One region of the Exiguobacterium sp. Helios genome, then DNA from elsewhere that is predicted to be linked to it. Evidence: predicted binding sites of a transcription regulator. Region 1 holds the regulator's gene; the other holds the start of a gene.
What was found. The regulator LexA, encoded in region 1, represses DNA repair genes until DNA is damaged. The targets are predictions, from matches to a motif close to CGAACATATGTTCG.
Positions count from the first base shown of each region.

Region 1 (8,139 bases):
GTCGAGACGGTCATCGTCCGGGATGATATCGCCATCAAAAAAGAAGAAGACCGCCGCGGAGTCGCTGGCACGATTTTTGTCCACAAGATTGCCGGAGCTGCGGCAGCAGAGGGCAAATCACTTGCTGAAGTCAAAGCAGTCGCTGAGAAAGTCATTGCCGGCGTCCGGTCAATCGGAATGGCGTTGTCCCCATGTTATATGCCGGAGAGCGGTAAACCCGGTTTTGATTTGCACGAGGATGAAATGGAAATCGGAATTGGGATTCACGGTGAAAAGGGTCTGGAGCGGAAACCGATTGCCTCCGTCGAAGCCATCGTGACGGAATTACTCGATCGATTGACAGCGGAAGTAACCGATAAAAAAGTAGCGGTCATGGTCAACGGAATGGGCGGAACGCCTGAATCGGAATTGTACATCACCTATAAATATGTCGCGGAACAATTGCAGGCAAAAGGATACGAGATTGTTCGTCCGTTCGTCGGCAACTATATGACATCACTCGAAATGCACGGTTTCTCAATTACGCTGCTTCCGGTTGACGATGAACTGGTCGGCTACTTGGATGCAAAAACGAACGCAATCGGATTCTAATTAAAAGAGGGTGAGATAGATGAAGTTATCGACTGAAGAATTCCGCAAAGCATTGCTTAAAGCGGCTGCCGATCTCGAACACCATAAAGATGAATTGACGGATCTTGACCGGGAAATCGGTGACGGCGACCACGGCATCAATTTGTCGCGCGGTTTCCAGGCTGTACAAAAAGAACTTGAGGCGCAAGAAGAGTATGAAGATCTAGGTGTCTTATCAAAACAAGTCGGAATGACCTTGATTAAAACCGTTGGAGGTGCATCCGGTCCGCTCTACGGTACGGCATTCGTTAAATTTGCCGGAGCGTTTAAAGGGAAAAGAGAAGTTGAAGGGGCGGAACTGGCAGCGGCGTTTAAAGAAGCGACGGATGGGATTAAAATGCGCGGGAAATCAGAGTTTGGACAAAAAACGATGGTCGATATTTGGACACCGTTTTACGAAGCACTGGAACAAGAGAGTGATTTGAACGCAGCACTCGATCAAGCATTGGCAGATACAAAAGAGCGTGTGGCGACAAAAGGACGGGCTTCTTATTTTGGGGATGCAACGGTCGGTGTCCAGGATCCCGGTGCGTTATCAAGTTCACTGTTATTACGTTCGATTGGGGAGGTCTTGTCATGATTAATTTGATTTTAGTCTCCCATAGTGAAAAGCTTGCGACCGGACTAAAGGAACTATTGGCTGAAATGGCTCCGGACACACCCGTGTTACTCGCAGCTGGGCTTGCGGACGGCAGTATCGGGACCGATGCGTCCCGAATTGAAGAGACGATGAATGAGTTGAACGATGACGGCTTAATTTTGACCGACATCGGATCGGCGACGATGAACGCGGAACTGGCCTTAGAATTATACAGTGGGGACCGGAACGTTCAGTTCGTCGAAGCACCGCTGGTAGAGGGCGCTTTTTTGGCAGCGGTCTTAAGTGGTCAATCAAAAACGCTGGATGATATCGTAACAGGCGTCAAAGCAGAATTTTCGTAAAACAGGTAATCCGACTAACAGGTTCGTTTCCGAAGAGGAAGCGAACCTGTTTTTTTAGGGAAAACAAAAAAACTGGTATTCCGCGAGGGAATACCAGTAAAGAAATCAGGCGTTGACTTCTTTTTTGTTCGGTTTAAACGCCATTGTCGCTTCGACCGCTTTTTGCCATCCGGCATAACGCTGTTCGCGATCGTCTTCTTTCATTTCTGGTTTGAACTGACGGTTGAGTTTCCATTGTTTTTTGATTTCAGCTTTGTCTTTCCAGTAACCGACTGCGAGACCAGCAAGATATGCAGCACCGAGAGCTGTTGTCTCATTGATTTCCGGACGGTCAACCGGTACACCTAAGATATCCGACTGGAACTGCATCAAGAAGTCATTCGAAACCGCACCACCATCAACACGCAACGTTTTTAGTTCGATGCCTGAATCTTTTTCCATTGCCGTCAAGACATCACGTGTCTGATAAGCAAGGGATTCGAGAGTCGCGCGGACGAAATGTTCTTTCTCCGTTCCGCGTGTTAAGCCGAAAATCGCGCCACGAACGTCACTATCCCAGTACGGGGCACCGAGTCCGACGAAGGCAGGAACGACGTAAACGCCTTCTGTCGAATCGACTTTTAACGCATAACCTTCTGAATCCTTCGCGTTTTTCAACATCCGTAAGCCGTCACGCAACCACTGAATCGCGGATCCGGCAACGAAGATTGATCCTTCGAGTGCATATTCGACTTTTCCGTCGACACCCCAGGCGATTGTCGTCAGTAGACCGTGGTCAGACGAAACGGCTTTTTCACCAGTGTTCATGAGCATGAAGCAACCTGTACCATACGTGTTCTTTCCTTCACCCGGTTCGAAACATGTTTGACCGAAGAGAGCAGCTTGCTGGTCACCGGCAATTCCGGCAATCGGAATTTCGAAGCCGAAGAAGTGATACGGAACGGTATTGTCATACACTTCACTTGATTGACGGACTTCCGGTAACATTGATTTTGGAACTGTCAGGATTTCAAGCAACTCATCATCCCATTTTTGTTCGTAAATGTTGTACATCAATGTCCGGGAAGCGTTTGTATAGTCTGTGATATGCGTTTTTCCACCAGACAGCTTCCAAACGAGCCATGTGTCGATTGTTCCGAATAGAAGTTCTCCGTTTTCTGCCTGTTCCCGTGCCCCTTCAACGTTATCCAAAATCCACTTCACTTTTGTCCCTGAGAAGTAGGCGTCAATCAGAAGACCTGTTTTATCACGGAATGTTTGGTTCAGACCCTGTGCATTCAGCTCATCACAGATACCGGATGTTTGACGGGATTGCCAGACAAGCGCGTGATAGACAGGTTTACCTGTTTCTTTGTTCCAGACGACCGTCGTCTCACGTTGGTTCGTAATTCCGATACTTGCGATTTGGCTCGGTTTGATATCAGCCGTTCCGAGAGCATCCGCCATGACAGCGAGGATTGATCCCCAAATTTCATTGGCATCATGCTCGACCCAGCCCGGTTGCGGGAAGTATTGTTTGAATTCACGTTGCGCAGAGTTCACGATTTGACCATCGTGGTCAAAAATAATGGCGCGTGAGCTTGTTGTTCCTTGGTCGAGTGCTAAGATGTACTTGTTTTCCATGCTGAAATCCCCCTTGAGATGTAGGTGTCAAACAAAATCAGTTTTGCAGCAGTTGATACAGCAAGACGGCTACTCCACCACCGATAATCGGACCAACGATTGGAATCCACGAGTAACCCCAGTCAGATGAACCTTTTCCTTTAATCGGTAAGATAGCGTGTGCAATCCGCGGACCAAGGTCACGGGCCGGGTTGATGGCATATCCTGTTGTACCACCGAGCGAGAGACCGATGACGACGACAAGAAGACCGACGATGAATGGTTTCAGTCCGTCACCAAATGTTGTCAGACCAAATGACAGGATTCCGAATACCAAGACAAACGTCCCGATGATTTCTGAAATCAGGTTTGACGGTGTATGGCGAATCGCCGGACCTGTTGCGAACACACCCAGTTTTGCTGCTTGATCATCAGTCGCTTCAAAGTGTTTCATATAATGAAGCCAAACGAGTACTGCACCGATGAATGCTCCGATTAATTGACCGGCGATATAGACAGGTACGTCTGCCCACGGTAAATCGGAATTCATGGCAAGCGCCAATGTCAATGCAGGATTGAGATGTGCACCACTCGAGGCAGCAATGTATGCTCCCGTCATGACGGCGAGACCCCAAGCGAATGTAATGACAATCCAGCCGCCGTTCTCAGATTTCGTCTTTCTCAAGACAACCCCTGCAACGACTCCGTCGCCGAGCAAAATCAGAATCATTGTTCCAATCAGCTCACTTGTAAAGTTACTCATGCAAAAACCCTCCCTTTGGATTAAAGCAAATAATGGCCTTTCCATTTAAACCTACATCTAATTGAGAACGTTTTCAATACAATTAATTCAAATCTTTGAATTAAAATTTCCTTAATTTATGTTTAAAAAAATGAATAATGGATACTAAAAAAATCCTTCGTTCATTTTTACAATGAACGAAGGATTTTCAACGACGCTTTTTCCGCTTCTTTTTTGTTCGAAAGAAGCTGCTGGAGTGATCAAGGACAATATGTATCGTACTGGCAACCATGACGCCGATGATGAAAGCAGGCATGGACGCGAACCAGGAATCGACCGTACTCGATTCAATGATTTTCAGGTACAGCGCCAAAAATAAAAGCGGAATCAGAAAAGCGGCGCTGTACATCAGGCGAATGAGATCGCCGATGATCAAACCGTGCGACCAGATGGAGCGGTGGGGCATGATTTTGACATAAGGCATCCAAAGGACCCGTAAAGGACCGTGCCGGTAGTAAGGTTCGGACTTCAAGTCGAGGTCTGGTGAAAGCCAAAGGGTGCCGACGGCGATGCCGACAGCGGTTGGAAGCCAATCCGTCTGCTGGGTTGCGACCGAATACGCAACATAGCCGGTTAAAGCAACGGTATTGACTGTATCGTGTACATTTCCAGAAGGCATAAAAAAAGACCAGCTGTGCTGGTCCCTCGCTTAGTGGATCGTCCGATATACGCCGATGACCTTGCCAAGAATCGAGACGTTATCGAAATACATCGGGTCCATCGAATCATTTTCTGGTTGGAGACGTACTTGTTGATCTTCTAAGAAGAACCGTTTGACAGTCGCTTCGCTATCTTCGGTCATAGCAACGACGATTTCACCATTCTCTGCTGTGTTTTGCTGACGAACGATGACCCGGTCACCGTCTAGAATACCTGCGTTGATCATCGACTCACCATCAATCGTCAACATAAAGACATTTTCGTTCCCGACGTAATGGGCAGGAAGCGGGAAATGTTCTTCAATGTTTTCGATGGCCGTGATTGGAAAACCAGCCGTTACTTTCCCGATGACGGGAATATGAACGATGGCTTCGTGATCTTCATCAGTTTTATCAAGCAATATCTCAATCGCACGTGGCTTAGTTGGGTCACGGCGAATCAGTCCGCGTTTTTCTAGACGATCCAAATGACCGTGTACCGTTGAGCTTGAAGCAAGACCAACAGCCTCACCGATTTCACGAACTGATGGGGGATACCCTTTCAGTTTCACTTGAGCAACGATGTAGTCAAGGATTTCTTGTTGTCGTTTCGACATTTTCCGCATATGAATTGCCACCTCTTTCCGGATTGGTTTTTTGAAGGTTATAGGAATACATGTTTCTAAAATCACTATAACATAGAACAAATGAGCGTACAAACAATTGTTCGACATTTTGTGTTGACCGAACACCGGTTCTTGGTTTAAGATGAGTTATGCGAACAATTGTTCCGAGAACATCTATTCTAAAAACATTTTTAACTGGAGGGATTTATCATGATGCATACGATTCGTACCCATGCCTTTTCCATTGTTTTTTATACGCTCAGCCTGGCTTTCATTCTTTTCCTTTTAACACCTCGACCGGACGAGAAGGTCGAGCAACTCTTGACGGCTTCTGTCACAGTCGATCAAAACGCGACCGTCGAACAGGTCGCCGAAGTCTATAATGACGGATCGATGACAGATCAGGAATATGTCGAGTGGTTGATCGAGAATAATGAACTGAAGACGACTCATGTCATTTCGAAAAACAAAATCGTTGTACCAATCGCGCAACAATGACAAACTGTAAAGGTTGTCAAAGAACGAACAGGGGTGTGAAGTACAGTGAAAGTAGTAATCTACTGTCGCGTCTCGACGGAAAAAGAAGCACAGGACAGCTCGCTTGAGCGGCAAAGATCGGAACTGTCGGGACTCGCTGCAACAAAAGGATTTGAAGTCGTGGAGATCATCACGGAAAAGGAAAGTGGTTATGACGTTGATCGGGAAGGGATGTTATCCGTTCTCGATTACGTCACACGTCAAGCCGTGGATGCCGTTCTCGTGACGGATGATACGCGGATCGGACGCGGGAATGCCAAAATCGCCATTTTACATACGTTCCAAAAACATCAGGTTCAACTGATGACGATGGAATCGGATGGCGAGTATAAACTGGCAGACGCCGAAGCGATGGTTCTTGAAATTGTATCGCTCGTCGAAGAGTATCAACGGAAACTGCATAATGCGAAAATTGCCCGCGGGATGCGACGGGCTGTCGAAAATGGATTTCGTCCCGAGCAGAACCTCAACCGTCAAGGTGAAAATGCCGGTCGGAGCCGAAAGGAAGTCCCGATTGAAGAAATCGTCCGGTTACGTGAGTTAGGACTGACATTCGCCGACATCGCGGTGACATTAAGAGGGATGGGACACGACATTTCGAAAGCGACCGTCAACCGGCGTTATCTGGAATATAAAGAAGTAGTCAGTACGTACGAATAAGGAAGTAAGTTTGATGCCTCAGCGGCGCATCAAACTTGCTTTTTTTTTTCGTGTCTTTTACAGTAAGGTTACTATTGAAAGCTCAACTTTGAGTCAACAGAAAGAGGGATATCATGTTATCACAAGAACAACTGGACCGGATTAACGAATTAGCCAATAAATCAAAAGTCGAACCACTGACTGATGCAGAAACAGCGGAACAAAAAGAATTACGGACTGCCTATCTGGAAGCATTCCGTGGTTCGTTCAAAAATCAGATGATGGGCATCAAAATCGTCGATGAAGAAGGAACCGACGTAACACCTGAAAAACTAAAGCAAGCGCAGGAAGAAGAACGGAACAAACAATAATGACAAAAGCTATGTCACTCATTGGGATGAGTGGCGTAGCTTTTTTTGGTGAAACGTTCGTAATATGTATCACGAAAGTGCCAAGAAAACGGCAATAGAGAGCGCATTCATTTCAATGTGACATACTATTTAGAAAAGTTGTATCACATTTGTGGGTATGCTAAAATGAGGAGGAATTTGTGAAAAAGAGAGAGGATGATTGTTTTGACGAACATGACAACAGTAGAATTATTAGCAGTAAATACGATTCGTACCTTATCAATTGATGCAGTACAAAAAGCGAACTCGGGTCACCCGGGAATGCCGATGGGTGCAGCACCGATGGCATTTACATTATGGGCGGATCATATGAACCATAACCCTAAAAATCCAGAATGGTTCAACCGTGACCGTTTTGTACTTTCAGCAGGACACGGTTCAATGCTTCTCTACTCACTCCTCCATTTATCAGGTTATGATCTCGCGATGGATGACTTGAAGTCATTCCGTCAATGGAACTCAAAAACACCGGGTCACCCGGAATACCGTCACACAGCAGGTGTCGATGCGACGACTGGTCCACTCGGACAAGGCATTGCGATGGCTGTCGGTATGGCGATGGCAGAACGTCACTTGGAAGCAAAATACAACCGTGACGAGTTAAACGTCGTCGATCACTTCACATACGGGATTTGCGGAGACGGTGACTTAATGGAAGGTGTTTCGGCAGAAGCGGCATCACTTGCAGGACATTTAGGTCTTGGCAAATTGGTTGTTCTGTATGATTCAAACGATATCTCGCTCGATGGCGATCTCGATAAATCATTCTCAGAAAACGTTCAACAACGTTTTGAAGCATACAACTGGCAAGTCATCCGTGTCGAAGACGGAACGGATCTTGATTCGATTTCAAAAGCAATCGAAGCAGCAAAAGCTGAAACAACAAAACCGACATTGATTGAAGTGAAAACAGTCATCGGATTTGGTTCACCAAACAAATCAGGTAAATCGGCTTCACACGGTGCACCACTCGGAGATGCGGAAATCAAGTTGACGAAAGCAAGCTACGTTTGGGATCACGAAGAATTCTACGTCCCGGAAGAAGTCAAAGACTTGTTCGAAGAACGCATTGTCAAACGTGGTGCTGATACAGAAGCAGCATGGACTGAGAAAATGGAACAATACAAAGCGGCGCATCCAGAATTGCATGCTGAACTTGTTCAAGCCATCAACAACGAATTGCCAAGCAACTGGGAAGCAGACCTGCCAACATATGATCTGACATCGAAAAAAGCGACACGTCAGACAAGTGGTGAAGTCTTGAACGCTCTTGCGAAAAACATCCCGTCAATCTTCGGTGGTTCAGCTGACTT
Region 1 is NZ_CP053557.1:1,373,054-1,381,192, forward strand. Features, by position in the region: gene dhaK (dihydroxyacetone kinase subunit DhaK) at 1-591, shown strand, start outside; gene dhaL (dihydroxyacetone kinase subunit DhaL) at 611-1,210, shown strand; gene dhaM (dihydroxyacetone kinase phosphoryl donor subunit DhaM) at 1,207-1,572, shown strand; gene glpK (glycerol kinase GlpK) at 1,678-3,195, opposite strand; gene HNY42_RS07025 (MIP/aquaporin family protein) at 3,233-3,937, opposite strand; gene HNY42_RS07030 (metal-binding protein) at 4,125-4,595, opposite strand; gene lexA (transcriptional repressor LexA) at 4,626-5,240, opposite strand; gene HNY42_RS07040 (cell division suppressor protein YneA) at 5,451-5,738, shown strand; gene HNY42_RS07045 (YneB family resolvase-like protein) at 5,784-6,437, shown strand; gene HNY42_RS07050 (DUF896 domain-containing protein) at 6,551-6,787, shown strand; gene tkt (transketolase) at 6,983-8,139, shown strand, end outside.

Region 2 (8,139 bases), 370 kb from region 1:
GGCGTGATCCATCAGTGCCGTCAATTCTTCTTCTTTGACGACACCTTTCGTGTGCGACTTATGAAGACCGGTTTTCGTGAATGTCACTTTGACGAGCGGTGACTTTTGACGTTCATCGTACGCAATCTGATCCATTGCCCGTAATACTTCATCATTTTCAACGATGATGCCTTGCATTTGATACGATTCGAGCAACAACCGGTTCCTTTCGATTTCATCCGCCGATAAATCTCCACGCATCATTGGGTTTTTGACGTGGAAATACAAGGCACCGGCCGGTTTTGCCTGCTGATTAAACAGAACTTCCGACTGTTCAACGACTGTTTTTAGATACAACAGCATTTGAATCGCCAAACCATAATAGATTTCGGCAAAATCCAACTCTTTAGCACTCGATTTATAGTCGACGACCCGGACGTACAATTGATCGCCAATTGTCGCTTGATCCACCCGGTCAATTCGACCGGTGAATTCGATTTCGGTACCATCCGGTAATGTGAAGCGAAGTGGTGGAAACATGGCGTTCCCAAAACTGATTTCAAATAAATCAGGTTCGAATTCAGAACGTTCCGCTTGTTTGACGAGCATTTTTGCAGTTTGCTCGACGACGTCCGTTAATTTTTTCTTGATGTATCCAAAACGGTTCGAACTCATCAAAATCGCATTTTGAATTTCCGGTGTCACCTTCTCGACGGCTTCTTTCGCGAGATTACTGCACGATTGGTCATCCAGTTCACGCCAGCGTTTTCCCGAGGCTTTGATATTCATCGATAAATCATTGAGTGCTCCGTGGAATAGGTTCCCGATGTCCGGCGCTTCGAATTTATATAATTTCCGTTCTTTTAACCGCAATCCATACCGGGCAAAGTGTTTATAAGAACAAGCATTGTACGTCTCAAACCGGGAGACGCTGGCTTTGATGGTGTCACCATACAGGTTACGCGCCAAATCATCCGGTAACGGCTCTGCATGATTTTGATAAAACAAGGCACTGGAAAACAGCGCCATTCGTTCGCGGCCCCGACCGTTTTCGAGCAAACGATTGTACACATCAAACCAGGACGGTTGGATCGGATAACGACGTTGCAGCCGTCTCAACTCGATTGCCGCTGCCGCTGCCGCCCGTTCCGGACTCGTCACGAACTGAAGTTGATCATCCGGTGCATGATCACCGGCTTCTGCAAAGGATGTTTTCACAGGGCGATCCTGCAACAGTTGATGTTTGATCTGCTTGATGATGGATGCCGGCTGAAGGGCTTTGCCGTCCTCGTCAACCAGCGCATAACTGATATGCAACGCTTCACTTGGCGCTGTCACCCCTTGATAGAGGTAATACAATTCGTCGTCAAATACGTCCAAAGAGGCTTTACCGACCGGAATGCCTTGATCGTGGAGGAAGTCATGATCTCCTTCTGACAGCAATTTAGACTGGTCTTCCACGAGTGGAATCAATCCGTCATTGGCCCCGAGTAAAAAGACCACTTTCACCTGTTGTAAACGTCCCCGGACGTAATCCGTCGCAATCACTTGATCGAGCGAAGGCGGAACAAGGGAGAAGCGGAGACTTTCAAGTCCAGTCTCGACCATTTGGACGAATAGTTCTGTCGTCAATGTGGCTTCCGGTGCCGCAGCTTCCAACTGTTCAAAGAGATGCAGTACCGCTTCGTACACCTGATCATGTTCTCGTGCTTTGCTGAGTTCATTGACTTCGAGTGCTTGTTGCTTCCAAACCGTTAACCGGTCCGTCAAATGATGTTCTTCCAAGAAACGGTATAACGCCCGTGTGTATTCACTCATCGTCTTAGATGCTTTGAATCGCTTCTCCAGTGGTTCAATGGCTTCGACCAGGAATTGACGCCATTCGTTCAGTTCCTGTTCTTCTTGTAACTCAGCATCCGTTAAACTGATTTCATCAGCTAGACGTCGCTTCAATTGCCAAGTTTTTTTCCACATCGAACCTTTGATTCCCCGCTCCAGGACAAATGTTTCCAGACGATCAAGTGCTAATCGTGAATCCTCTGCCGGAAGTGGAATCAGCTCTGTTTTCAGCAGACGAAAAATAGATTCTTCCCGATATCCCGTCATGACGATTTCAAGGACGGCATGGACTAATTCGACAATCGGATGATGGACCATCGATTCCCGTTGATCCAGGAAGTACGGAATGTCATACAGTTGAAAAGCACGTTCTAAATGATCGGCGTACGGTTCAAGGTGGCGGACAAGAAACGCGATGTCCTTGAACCGATACCCTTCATGGCGTACCAGTTGAATCACCTTTCTGACAGCCGCTTCTGCTTCAACTTGACGATTAACTGCGGCAGAAAGCGTCAACCCGTTCACTTCGTCATCCGTCGCCGGGTATCCGGGCAACAGTAACGCTTGTTCAAGCATCTGTAACCCTGTGGTCTGAAATTTAACGGTCTGTGTGTAATAGATGTCTTCATGCGCAATCTGTCGTTCTTTCATCTGTTCGATCAACTGCATATAGCAGCGTTGTGACACACCAAACTCAGACTGTTTCGCATAGACGTCTTCGACATCCAGTGTAAAACTAAGATGCATCTCTTTCGTCAATTCCATCAATCGCAGTAAGACCTGTTGTTCCTGTAACGAAAATTCATAAAATCCATCAACGAAGACTGAAACGTCACTTAAATCAGCTTTCGGTAACAGCTCAATCAATGTCGTGAAATAATCGTCCGCATGAAGCGCCTTATTTGAGATTCGTTCAGTAAAGCGCTCGTAAATCAGCGCTAAATCATTTAATTTCGGTGAACGTTCGGGAGATGCACTGCTGATTTGACGCAACATATCCGGATTTACCAAAGAACGTTTAAACGAGGCAATCAATTCGTCCAATCCTTTGTAGAAGCCGGGCATATTTTTCGTCCGTTTAAAAATCTTCAATTCTTCTTCCGCTTCTTCGACAACTTGACGCAGTAACAACTGTGTCCCGGTCTCGTCTAAAAAGGGAATCGCCTGGTTTCCATGATCCCGGATGATATGGAAAGCAAACCGGCGTAAACTCATGACTTCCATCCGGACAAGACCCGACAGCCGGGGATCCGTCGCGATACGACGTTCCATCTCAAAAGACATCTGATCCGGTACGATGAAATAGATGGATGGACCAAGCGGTTGCTCAGCTAACCGGTCAATTACCTGCTCAATTAATGTTGTCGTCTTGCCTGTACCGGCACGACCTAAATGCATGTAATTCATTGTGTCAGATCAGCTGACACCTGTTTTCGTACCATCAGGTGGGCTGATCTTCACCTCCTTTAATTAATATCGAGGAGCTTTATGCTGTCTTTTTTCCGCTCATATGAGATGAGTATTGAAAACAACAAGCGCGCTCATCTATAAGGATGATTATATGTACTATTATCTCATAAATACGAACAAACGTCCGTTTTTCAATCCAGATAACTTGTTTTCTTTTTCGTCCTCTTCCTTGTCCATTTTAAATCATTTGTCGATCGGTTTGTGTGGAGTTGCAAAAAGCGGGTAAAGATTGAGATAATGATTGTCTTCATCAGCTGGAACAGAAAGAGGGACAAGTATGCTATACGAAGACCTTGGTCAAAAAGACGCACTCGAACAACTTGTCACACGATTCTATAATCGTGTGTATACAGATGATGTTCTCCGTCCGTTATTCCCGCCGGACCGCCAACGTGTCGAACAAGCACAAATCCGATTTTTGATTCAACTCACAGGTGGTCCAAAACAATACGATGGACAGGATGAACGGATGAATCTGGCGATGATTCATCGCCTTTTGCCCATCAGAGAAGTACACGCTGTGCGATGGATTGAATTGATGATGCTGACCATTGAAGAGACCATCGAGGACACAGAGGCAGCCACGCGTTTAATTGAGCGCCTACGAATCGGTGCCTTCAATGTGCTACGCATTTGTGATGCCCATCAGAACGGATGAGGGATTTTCCTTTCTCATCGGTACGTTTCAATGTAAAATAAGAACTGGAGGCGATAACTATGACTGAAGAACAAGATAAAAAGAGTGAATTGGTAAAAAGCGCACTCGAACAGGCTGAAGCAGCTAAAACGACAGAAGAACCTGTTGAAGAAGAAAAGTCAGATGAACAAAAACGTTTAGAACATATTCGGGCACTTGTGACGCTTGAACGTGGCTCTGATTATTACCGGGTTGTCTTCTACGATGATCATAAACATTTGATTTTCAAAGAACTCGATTACGATCGAGTCGAATTCGTCGGCCGATTCTACAATGACAGTTTTGATCCAACCAATCAAAAAGAACTAGAAGAAATTTCTGAGAAGGCTCTTGCGACATCGATTCGTAAACGTTTTTTATAAGAAACTGCAGTCTTCCTCACATAAAAGCCGTGCTACCCTCATTCATTCATGGGGAGAGCACGGCTTTTACTATATCCAGACGATTCGTCATCTGTTTTAGGTTATAGCTGTTCTTTTGTATTTCGTTTTTTCCGGCGCATAACGTACGCCAATACTCCACCGGCAACTGCCAATCCTGTTGCTGCCAGTACAGGTAATAGTACTTTTTTCGACGTCAGTTTTTGTTTCACTTGCTCCAATCGAGATTCCGTGACCTCTTTCTGAGCAACCGATGCACGACGGTTGATGGTCATGTGTTTTGCGGCATCCGTTACAACGATTCGTTTCGTCACCCACCGTCGATTTCCTGACTCGTCGACGACAAGCTGCCGGGCGCGTTTGACACCTTTGACTCTTTTACCCGGCGTATTTTCCGGACGAACAATCCGTGAACTGATAAAACGCCGTCCACCGTTCACACCAAATCCAGGTTGTAATTTTCTACGGTTTAACCATTCATATGATTCATTCATCGTGTAGCGGTCTTTCGACCGCTTCACCTCCCTTTAATTCTCTCTCTCGCACTTTACTGTCTATTCGCTGTATTAAGTAGTGATTCCTGTTAGATTGTTCCACTTATCGCGCTTTATTAAACGTCGTCGGTCGTTCTTCTTGAAATCTCCGTTGCATTTCGTAAGCCAATTCCAGTGTTTTAATCCGTTGCCGTTCGATGCTGTAAGCCGAAGCATCAGTGTCAATCCGTTGTCCTGTTTGAAATTCCACTTGAACGGTATCCCCCTTTTTTTGAACGGTTTTCATCTGCTTGAAATTAATCCAAATACATTCCGCCTTCTCCTTCGCAGTCGTCGGGAAGAAAATCGTTTGCGCCTTCCAATCGATTAAGACCGGTGTTTTCCGATTCGGCCCCAGGATATGTCGAGCCGCTTCAATTCTTCCGCGCATCGACGAACCAAAATACAAACAAGATTCTTCAATCAACTTGATCGGATGACCTTCTAACACGACTTCTGACTGTTCTTGAATAAGTAAAGTTTGCGGTTCACCGTATGGACCATACTTTGGTACAAGGGCTAATGTTTCTTCCGTAATTTTATGTCGCATCCTGATTTCCCCTTTCTTGTATTAGTATGGTTATATCAAATTCAAAATGACTTTGTCTGAACGACCTCATTATTTCCCAAAATAAAAAACGAGATACGGCTATCTCGTTTTTTAAGATCTTATTTTTTTCCGGCTGTTTCTTCCTCAAAATGTCTTGGAAAATTAAATTTTACGCAAACTTTATTTTCTTCATTTCCCGCAATCAGATTATCAATTGTCACTTCTCCTTCGTGCCGTTCGACAATCCGTTTAACGATGTATAACCCAAGACCAAACTTGCCTTCTTTTCCACGAGAAAATTGATGGAACAGCGGAGAGGACGTTTCTAACGGCGGACCGTCATTCAGGATTTCGACTGTCGCCGACTGCCTTGTGCCGGACAGGCGAATCTCAATCGTGGACTCGGCATAACGAATCGCATTATCCAATACATTTTCCAATGCCACACGTAATTGTTCCCCTTCGCCTAACACAATGCCCGCTTCCCCGGAAATTTTCCATGTCAATAGTTTTGTGCCGACAAACCGTTTTTGAAGCAAATGAACCATGCGGTCCAAATCCACATGATCCCATGTTGAACGATCCAGTTCAAAATAATCAAGTTTTGTTACATATAACAAAGCTGCGACTTTTTTCTCCAATCGTTCCGCTTCTTCTTCGATGACGGAAACAGAACCGGTCAAATCACCGTCCGGATAAATTCCGTCCGAAATCGACTGGGCATAACTGCGAATGACCATGATCGGTGTTTTTAAATCATGTGAGATATTTTGAAGCAAGGATTTTTGAGCTTTATCCTGTTTTTCCAAGTCCATTCGCATCGCATCAACTGACCGGGCCAATCGTCCGATTTCATCGCCACGGTCCAAAGGAAGAGGTGTATCCCACTTCTGAGCTGCAATCTTACCGACCGCCCGCTCAATCTCGATTAAAGGATGGGTCAGTCGTCTGGCTAGCCAAAAAGCAATGAATAAGGTCAAGATACTGACAATCGCAACAACCCAGCCAATTTTCGAAAATAACTGAGTGATGAGTTCCTGCCGATAGGCATCCCAAACGTATGAAACACGGTAATAGGTTTCCCCTTTAATCTCCATCTTTAGGATACTGTAGTAGACATCTTCCTTATCAAGACGGGTCGTGTATTTTTGCATTTCTTTTTCTTGATCGATAGCATCACGATACATTTGATTGACCAGCTGTTGCGGTGCCCCGCCATAGTATAACTTTCCATTTTTCGATAACAATAAGACATTGACCGAGCGTGACTCCTGTTTCCGTCGATCGAATTCAATCGGATTGTCTTGTAACATCTCGATGACAGAGGCATCTTCCGAAAAAAAGACTTCACTGTTTTCTAATGTCGCATAGACTTGCTCATCGATGAAGTTACCAATCGACGACCGCATGACGACTAATATGACAATGGAGAGTGTTGCAATGACCAACAGGAACATCGCCCAGATTTGAAAACCCAGACTCCGATTCTTCATGCAGCCACCAAACGGTATCCGATTCCGTAAATCGTTTCAAGTTCTAGTTTGGAAAGTTTTTTTCGTACACGGCGTACGAGATCATCGACGACACGGTCTGATCCGAAATAATCGTCGCCCCATACGCTCACTAAGATTTGTTCTCGGGACATCGGTGTTCCGATTTGCGTAGCAAACAGAATCAGTAAATCATATTCTTTCGAGGTCAAATCAATCTCTTGACCATTCTCTTCGATAACTCGCTTTTCCGGATAAATCGTATAATCCCCGTACCGGATGAGACCGGTTTTCGGTGTCGCATACGCACGTGCTAAAATTTTCTTTACACGAATAACCAGTTCGCGCGGTAAAAACGGTTTAGCGATGTAATCGTCCGATCCCATCTCCAATCCAATGATTTTATCAATGTCTTCATCCCGGGCCGAAATGAAGATGACCGGCGTCGTTTCGTCGTGCGCTTTAATCCGTTTGATCAACTGAAAGCCGTCCAAGTCCGGCAACATGATATCAAGTATCCACAAATCAGGTTTTTCAATGATGGCAGATGCCGCCGCTTCCCCGGATGTAAACGATTTTACTTGCCAACCTTCCTGTTCCAAATACTTGACCAAAACGCGGTTCAAGTTCACCTCATCGTCAACTAAATAAATCGTATGCATCTTCATCACTCCTGCTTAAGTTCTTTTTTTCAGTGTAACAAAGGATTTCCGCAGAATTATGGGAGAATCTAAAATTATACAAAAAAACGCTCTTTTCTGAAGAAAAGAGCGGCGTTCAGTCCAACTAATTATTTTACAAGGCGCAACGACGGATATGTCGCACGTTCTACATGTGTTTTTGTGTTTGCCGATACATGACGACGTTCCGTTTTCACTACGTGTGTCAGGAACGTGGCGCCGCCACCAAGTAAGACGGTTACACCAGCCATTAAAATAATTTCCATTGTTTTCGCCACCCTTTTCTATCGCAATTGATAATCAGTATCATCCTCAAGATGACTATATCATGCTTGATAGAAAATGAGAAGCATTCTCAGAGAATTAATCGGTTAAAAATTTCCGTTGTTCTTCTTCATGACGTTTCCGAATGATTTCACGCCATTGAAACTCGCCCTGTTCCAATCCGTTAATCAAGATTTCGGCGGTTCCGACATTTGTTGCAAGCGGTAAATCATAGACGTCACATAATCGAATCAAGG
Region 2 is NZ_CP053557.1:1,001,962-1,010,100, reverse strand. Features, by position in the region: gene addB (helicase-exonuclease AddAB subunit AddB) at 1-3,225, opposite strand, end outside; gene HNY42_RS05230 (truncated hemoglobin) at 3,566-3,946, shown strand; gene HNY42_RS05225 (hypothetical protein) at 4,006-4,347, shown strand; gene HNY42_RS05220 (hypothetical protein) at 4,449-4,859, opposite strand; gene HNY42_RS05215 (competence protein ComK) at 4,963-5,448, opposite strand; gene HNY42_RS05210 (HAMP domain-containing sensor histidine kinase) at 5,568-6,941, opposite strand; gene HNY42_RS05205 (response regulator transcription factor) at 6,938-7,600, opposite strand; gene HNY42_RS05200 (hypothetical protein) at 7,729-7,884, opposite strand; gene HNY42_RS05195 (methylglyoxal synthase) at 7,982-8,139, opposite strand, start outside.
Region 2: addB (helicase-exonuclease AddAB subunit AddB) is a predicted target of LexA. The motif match lies at 3,402-3,415, and genes of this name have one in related genera.